Regions from separate parts of the Micromonospora sp. NPDC047187 genome, predicted to be linked through region 1. Evidence: riboswitches for the same ligand, from Rfam matches in the RefSeq annotation. Region 1 holds a riboswitch; the other holds the start of a gene.
What was found. A riboswitch is a leader RNA that binds a small molecule or an ion and turns the genes downstream of it on or off. The one in region 1 is predicted to bind S-adenosylmethionine.
Positions count from the first base shown of each region.

Region 1 (3,396 bases):
TCGCTGGCCCGATCGAACGTTGGTCGGGAGGGACACTCGCACAACGCCTCCGGCGTTGGGTCGCAAGAACTTCAAAAGTCTTCGGCGAAATGCCCTCCCGCACGGAGCATCTTGCGCCGTCCGGTTCCTGCCGTCAAGTCCGTAGCGGCAGGTTTTCCACACTCACAGCGAAAACCCAGTTACCGACTGATCGACTCGGCCACGGCTCCGAGCGAGCCCGTCAGCCCAGGAGGCCGGCGTCGCGGGCGGCGCGCAGCGAGGGCTTGATGTGGTGGGTCGGACCGACCTGGCCGGCCACCGCATCGATGGTCTTCAGACCCTCGCCGGTGTTGAACACGACGGTCTCGGCCGTCGGGTCGAGCCGACCGGACTCGACCAGCTTGCGCAGCACGGCCACTGTGACCCCACCAGCGGTTTCGGCGAAGACCCCGGTGGTACGGGCCAGATCGCGGATGCCCGCGCGGATCTCGTCGTCGTCGGCGTACTCCATCCAGCCGCCGGTGCGGCGGACCGCCTCCAGGGCGTAGAGGCCGGCCGCCGGGTCGCCGATGTTGAGCGATTTGGCGATGCCGGTGGGCTTGACCGGAACGATCGTGTCGGTCTCGGCGTGCAGGGCGACGGCGATCGGGTTGCAGCCGGCGGACTGCGCGCCGAAGACCTTCCAGCCGTCGGCGGGCGCCTCGACCAGGCCGATCTCCACCAGCTCGGAGAACGCCTTGTCAATCTTGGTGAGCAGCTCGCCGCTGGCCATCGGGATGACCACCTGCGCCGGGATCCGCCAGCCGAGCTGCTCGGCCACCTCGTAGCCGAGGGTCTTGGAGCCCTCCGCGTAGTACGGCCGGACGTTCACGTTGACGAACGCGGTGTCCTCGAATTCGTCGGTCTCCACCAGCTCGCCGCAGAGCCTGTTGACATCGTCGTACGAGCCGTCGATGGCGACCAGTTCGCCGCCGTAGACGGCGGTGGTGATGACCTTGCCCTGCTCCAGGTCGCTGGGGATGAAGACCACCGAGGGCGCCCCGGCGCGGGCCGCGTGGGCGGCCACCGAGTTGGCCAGGTTGCCGGTCGACGCGCAGGCGAACCGGCTGAAGCCGAGTGCCTTGGCGGCGGTGAGCGCCACCGAGACGACCCGGTCCTTGAACGAGTGGGTGGGGTTGGCGCTGTCGTCCTTGACCCAGAGCGGCGCGGTGATGCCCAGTTCGGCGGCGAGGTGCGGGGCCGCCACCAGCGGGGTCAGCCCCGGGTCGAGGGTGACCCGGCTGGCCGGGTCCTGGCCGGCGGGGAGCAGGGCGGCGTACCGCCAGATGTTGTTCGGGCCGGCCTCGATCTGCTCGCGGGTGACGGCGGCCAGTGCCGCGGTGTCGTAGTCGACCTCCAGCGGGCCGAAACACTCGTAACAGGCGTGCTGGGCGGCGAGCGGGTAGCGGGCCGAGCAGGCACGGCAGACCAGGGCGCGGGCGGGGCTGGCGGAGGTGTCGATGCCGGAGGCGACGAGCGTCGACGTCATGTCGAGAGTCCTCTCATCTTTCCCCGCATCGCACGGTGCGGCGGGGACGGAATTGGCACCTGCCCCGCGGGTCGCTCAGCGGTGAGCGCGCAGGGTGGTTGCCGGGGCGTCGTCGGGCCGTATCCCTCAGCCCCTCTGGATGAGGTATTCAGTTGTGCCGTCGAGTCTAGGACAACGCTGTCGGTCGCTGCTAGCGCTGATCCCAGGTAGTGGGTCAGCGGGCGCTCACCGCCAGCGGGTCGGTCACCGCGATCGGGTCCGTCACCGCGCTCGGTCGGGGCAGCGACTCGGTCCGGGGCCGGGCCGCGAGGTTCGCGGCGATCAGGGCGGCGATCACGGCACCCACCAGGACGGCGTACGCCAGTTGCGGGGCGACCGCCACGAGGTCGGCGGCGGCCGGCGCGTGCTGCCAGCCGACGGCGTCGGCCCCGACGCTCAGGACGAGCATGGCGGCCGTGCCGGCGAGCGCGGTCAGTGTGGTGAAGCGCAGCGGTGACCACTCGCCGAACCGGCTGGCGCCGTGGGTGTAGATGCCCCAGCCCAGCACCGCGCCGATCATCATGAGCCCGCCGAGGCCGAACTGGCCGAGCCCGGCCAGGCTGCCGCGCGTGATCACCAGACCGACGCCGAGGAGCGCCACCAGGGAGAGGGCCAGCAGCAGCGGCTTCGGGCGTACGCCGTCACGGGCCCAGCGGACCAACTGGGTGATCACCGGAGTGGTGGCCACGAATAGGGAGATCTGCTGCGGGGCGGCGTGTTCGAGCGCCAGGTTGGTGAGCAGGTTGAAGCCCGCGAAGCCGACCACTCCGAGCACCACCACCTCCAGCGCGCGGCCACCGTGCCGGAGCGCGCCGGCACCCTCGCGGAGCAGCAGGATGGCGACCAGGACGACGGCGGCCAGCAGGTAGCGCGCGGTGGTCAGGTTGAGCGGGTCGACCCGGTCGAGCGCGCTGGCCAGGATCGGAAACATCACGCCCCAGCCGAGCACGGCGACCAGTGGGTACGCGGTGGCGCGGGATCGCATCGGCAACTCCAATGTTCGAGTATCGTCGAACCAACGACACCGACCATAGGGCGTCGTTCGATAGTTGTCGAACAAGGGTTACACTGGTCACATGGAGCCGCACGAGCCCGACCTGACCGCCGTACCGGTCACCAACGTGTTGGCCGCACTCGCCGACGACGTGCGGCTACAGATCGTCCGGGCGCTCGCCGAGGGCGGCGAGTCCGCCTGCGGCAGTTTCGACTTCGGCGTCTCCAAGGCGACCCGCAGCCACCACCTCAGGGTGCTGCGCGAGGCGGGCCTGACCCGGACCCGGGCGGCCGGCACCAGCCGACTGGTCCGGCTGCGCCGGGACGAGCTGGACAAGCTCTACCCGGGCCTGCTGGACGCGGTCCTCACCCAGCGCCCGCCGGCCTGACCTCGCCCCCACCCTGGCCCACATCGGCCCGTCCGGCCGCCGCCAGACACGGCGGCGGGGGGCGGGTCGGACCTGCCCCAGGCGCTCGCTTTGGAGCTGAGTCGTCTGCGACATCAGCGAAGAGGTGCGGCCCGACGGGGCACCTCACCCGGCGCGCCGCCGAAGCCGCCTCGTCGAGGCTTCGGCGACGCGTGGTTCGGGTGCGATCAGACGGACACCGCGTCGGGCTCGGCCGCCGAAGCCGGTGCCGAGGGGGTGTGGGTGCGACGCCGGGTGAGCAGCGTGTCGAGTGCCCAGGCGCCCGGGCCGAGAGCCGCGACCAGCAGGAATGCCCAGCAGAAGAGCGCTGCCCGCTCGCCTCCGTTGTGCAGCGGCAGCAGCGCATCCGGCTGGTGCACCACGAAGTAGGCGTACGCCATCGAGCCGGAGGCGAGCAGCGCGGCGGGCCGGGCGAAGAGCCCGACCAGC
Region 1 covers NZ_JBEYUF010000007.1:254,899-258,294, reverse strand. The annotation lists gene thrC (threonine synthase) at 221-1,507, opposite strand; SAM riboswitch class I at 1,518-1,653, opposite strand; gene ABZ794_RS15325 (DMT family transporter) at 1,722-2,531, opposite strand; gene ABZ794_RS15320 (metalloregulator ArsR/SmtB family transcription factor) at 2,623-2,928, shown strand; gene ABZ794_RS15315 (DoxX family protein) at 3,135-3,396, opposite strand, start outside.

Region 2 (3,396 bases), on a different contig from region 1:
GCCGACCTCGGTCGCCGCTACTTCGGTCCGGAGCCCGACTTCCGCAGCTCGCTCAACCGCAGCGCCCGCAGCGCCGCCTGGCGACTGATCCGCCGGCAGGAGGGGGTCGTCGACGACGAGGCGGCCTGACCCACTGATGCCGTCGCGGCACCAACGTGACACGCCGCGGCGGCAACCCTGGACGATGATCGGTTCGACCGCAACACTGACCATTCTGGCTGGGACAGTCGCAGGGGTGGGGGCAACGTGCGGGCAGAGCCGATCGCCGGTCGATACGAGCGGGTCGAGGAAATCGGCTCCGGCGGCATGGGGCACGTCTGGCGCGGCTACGACAGCGTCCTCGACCGTGAGGTCGCCATCAAACTCATCCGCGTCGAGGCCGTGCAAACCCCGCAGCAGGCGGAAGAGTTCGCCAAGCGTTTCCGCCGCGAGGCCCGCGTCACCGCACGCATCCAACACCACGGCGTACCCCAGGTGTACGACGCGGTCCTCGACCGCTCCTACGACCGGCTCTACCTGGTGATGGAGTTTGTTCGCGGCACCGCCCTGCGGGCCTTCATCGACCCACAGCATCCGCTGCCGGTCACCTGGGCAGCCGCTATCGCCGCGCAGATCTGCACCGTCCTCTCCCACGCCCACGCCATCCCCGTCGTGCACCGCGACCTCAAACCCGACAACGTCCTGGTCACCGCTGATGGGGCTATCAAGCTCCTCGACTTCGGCATCGCCGCCATCCTGCGCACCGACGTCACCCGCCTCACCGCAACCGGCAGCGCCCTCGGCACCCACCACTACATGCCGCCCGAGCAGATCCAGAACGCACAGATCACGCCACAGAGCGACCTATACGCCCTGGGCTGCGTCCTGCACGAACTCCTCGCCGGGCAGCGGGTCTTCGCCGGCGGCAGCGACTTCGAACTGTGGCACCAGCACGTCACCGAGCCGCCACCACCTCTACGGACGCTCCGCCATGACGTACCTGCACCGATTGAGGAGCTGGTCCTCGATCTGCTGGCCAAGGCCCCCGAGGACCGGCCGGCGGACGCCTACGACGTCTACGAGCGGCTGCTGCCCTTCCTGCCCCTACCTGGATCGGCACTGCCCGCCTCCGAGCGCGCGAGCAGCACCATGCCCGACCCGACGCTGGTGTACCGCCGACCCAACGCGCCCCGTCGCCGACCCGCGCCCGCCGCCGTGGTCCCGGCCCCCCGCAGCGAGACGTCGACCGCCGATTCGGCGGCGATCCTTCAGACCGGGCTTCGAGACGCGATCAAGGCCGCCGTCTCACAATCTGACGAGCTGCTAAACGACGAGCGGTTCGCCCAGGCCGCCGAGGTACTCGAGGGCGTGATCAGTCCCGCCAGCGCGGCGCTCGGTGCTGAGAGTCCCCGCGTGCTGGGCCTGCGATCACGGCGAGCCGCCATCCTCATCATCGGCGGGGACTTCCGGCGCGCGCTGCCGGAGTTCGACGCCCTCGCCGCCGCGTACGCCCGCACCGCTGGCCCCACCAGCGAGGACGCGTTGGAATGCGTCCGGCAGGCAGCCCACTGCCGGGCTGAACTCGGCCAGGCCACAACAGCCCTGCGCCAGTTCCGGCAGGTGCTGACGCACGTACGCGCCGCCTCCGGCGACGTCTCCCCCACGGCTCTCGACCTGCGCCGCAACATCGGCATACTGCTGATCTCCGAAGACAAGTCCGCCGAGGCCGCGGACGAGCTGCAACCGCTGCACGACGACCTCTGCGTCGTCTACGGCCCAGACCATGAGCTGACCCGGGAAGTCGCCGACCTGCTTGCCCGGCTCCGACTCGCCGCCGACTGATAGATCCGCCACCGCCCCGCCACCGCCGTCGGCTCAGGTCTTTCGCGTGTTGTCCGGGGTTGCTCTCGACATCGGTGATCTCTATGCTTCCTGGGCGTCAAGAGTGGTCAGCGTCAAGCCTCCCGGCTTGCTGACCCGGCAACCGCGCCACCCGCGCACGGTGCCTCCGGGGGAAGACCAGGCCGACCGCAAGCTGCGGTACGGCAAGAGCGGGTGCCTCGGGCACCGGAGAGCGAGTTCACCGTGCCACTCGAAGAGCTGGACCTGACTGCTTTCGCGGTCTGCCTGACCTGCGGGCACCTCCGCGACGGTGCCCGGCGCAAGCAGCGGTGCCGCTGCCAGCCCCGTACGCCGGAGTGGGAGCAGCAGTGGCAGGGCCAGGACATTCCTGGTGACCTCGACCTGTGTGTGTTGTGCGTCCGGGACACGGTGACCACCCGAACCCGGTGGTCGTGGCTGGCCTGCGAAACCTGCCGACACGTCTCGCAGCTCGTCGGCGAATGGTACGGCCACCGCGCCGCACTGCCGCTGGGCCGGCACTCGCTCATGAACGGCGACGTGGTTCAGCCGCCGACGGCCACGAACACCGAGGTCGCTGCCTCGATGGTGGCCTCCATGCGGCGTTGCGACGAGCTACGTGAGTGGCAGCAGGTGGAGTTCGCCCGGCTCGCCGAGCCACTACGCCCAGTCGGCCCAAGCGTGCCGCTGGCCGAGTGGCAGCGGCAGTCGCCGCCGTCGCTTGGAGCAAGCGTCGACGCTTTCGACCGCTATGGCGTCCTGCCCGTACCCAACGACCTCAGCAGCCTCCGGCAGGCCCAGAACGAATTCCTGTCCACCGCTCGTTGATCGCCAGTCCAGCCGGCTGCTGTTGGTGGTAGGCGAGATCGCGAACAGCAGCCGCGCTGGTCATCGCCCATCGACGGCCCGGTGATGACGGGCAGCTCGAATGCCGCGGCGTTCGATAGCATCCGGCCATGATGGACAGTGGCGGGCAGCGACGTCGGCGCCTGGTGGTCGAAGCATGACCATCATCAGTGGTTGGCCGGCGCTGACCGTGGCATTGAACAACAGAGCCTCACCAGCGAGGTTGTTCATTCAGGAGCGGTTCGGCCGCTGGCATGACCTGCAGGCACGGTATCGGGAATCCGTGGGCTCCCTTGTCGTGCCTGGGAGCCAGGCGAACCCTGGCACCGTCGGCTCAGCCTTCGACTGGATGGTGCGCTTCATGCTGCATCCCAGGCCGGACCTGAGCTTGGCACTGCTCGGCGCGCGCACTCCCCCACTACGGCACGCGGTCCACGAACTGGCGCGCACGCTGAATTACTCCGAAAGCGGCGACGGCGTGGGGACCTTCCGGTTCACCGGGCCGGCCGCAGGCAGCGAAGCCGACCATCAACTCGCTGCCCGGGCCTGCTGGGCGCTGGCTCTCCTCACCGACCTGTACCGGGTCGGTCCCACACCCGGATCCCCGTTGATGGCCGTGGCCCCAAGGTCCATCACCGCCGAGAAGCTCCTTGAGCTCGCCCCACCCGCGGCCCTCGATGAGCTCCAGGCACTGCGCGCCTTCGCCGAGCA
Region 2 covers NZ_JBEYUF010000010.1:67,828-71,223, forward strand. The annotation lists gene ABZ794_RS18035 (type I restriction endonuclease) at 1-129, shown strand, start outside; gene ABZ794_RS18040 (serine/threonine-protein kinase) at 247-1,821, shown strand; SAM riboswitch class IV at 1,917-2,037, shown strand; gene ABZ794_RS18045 (hypothetical protein) at 2,065-2,667, shown strand; gene ABZ794_RS18050 (hypothetical protein) at 2,843-3,396, shown strand, end outside.
Region 2: it holds a riboswitch for S-adenosylmethionine, as region 1 does, so the genes downstream of both, ABZ794_RS18045 (hypothetical protein) here and thrC (threonine synthase) in region 1, are expected to answer to the same signal.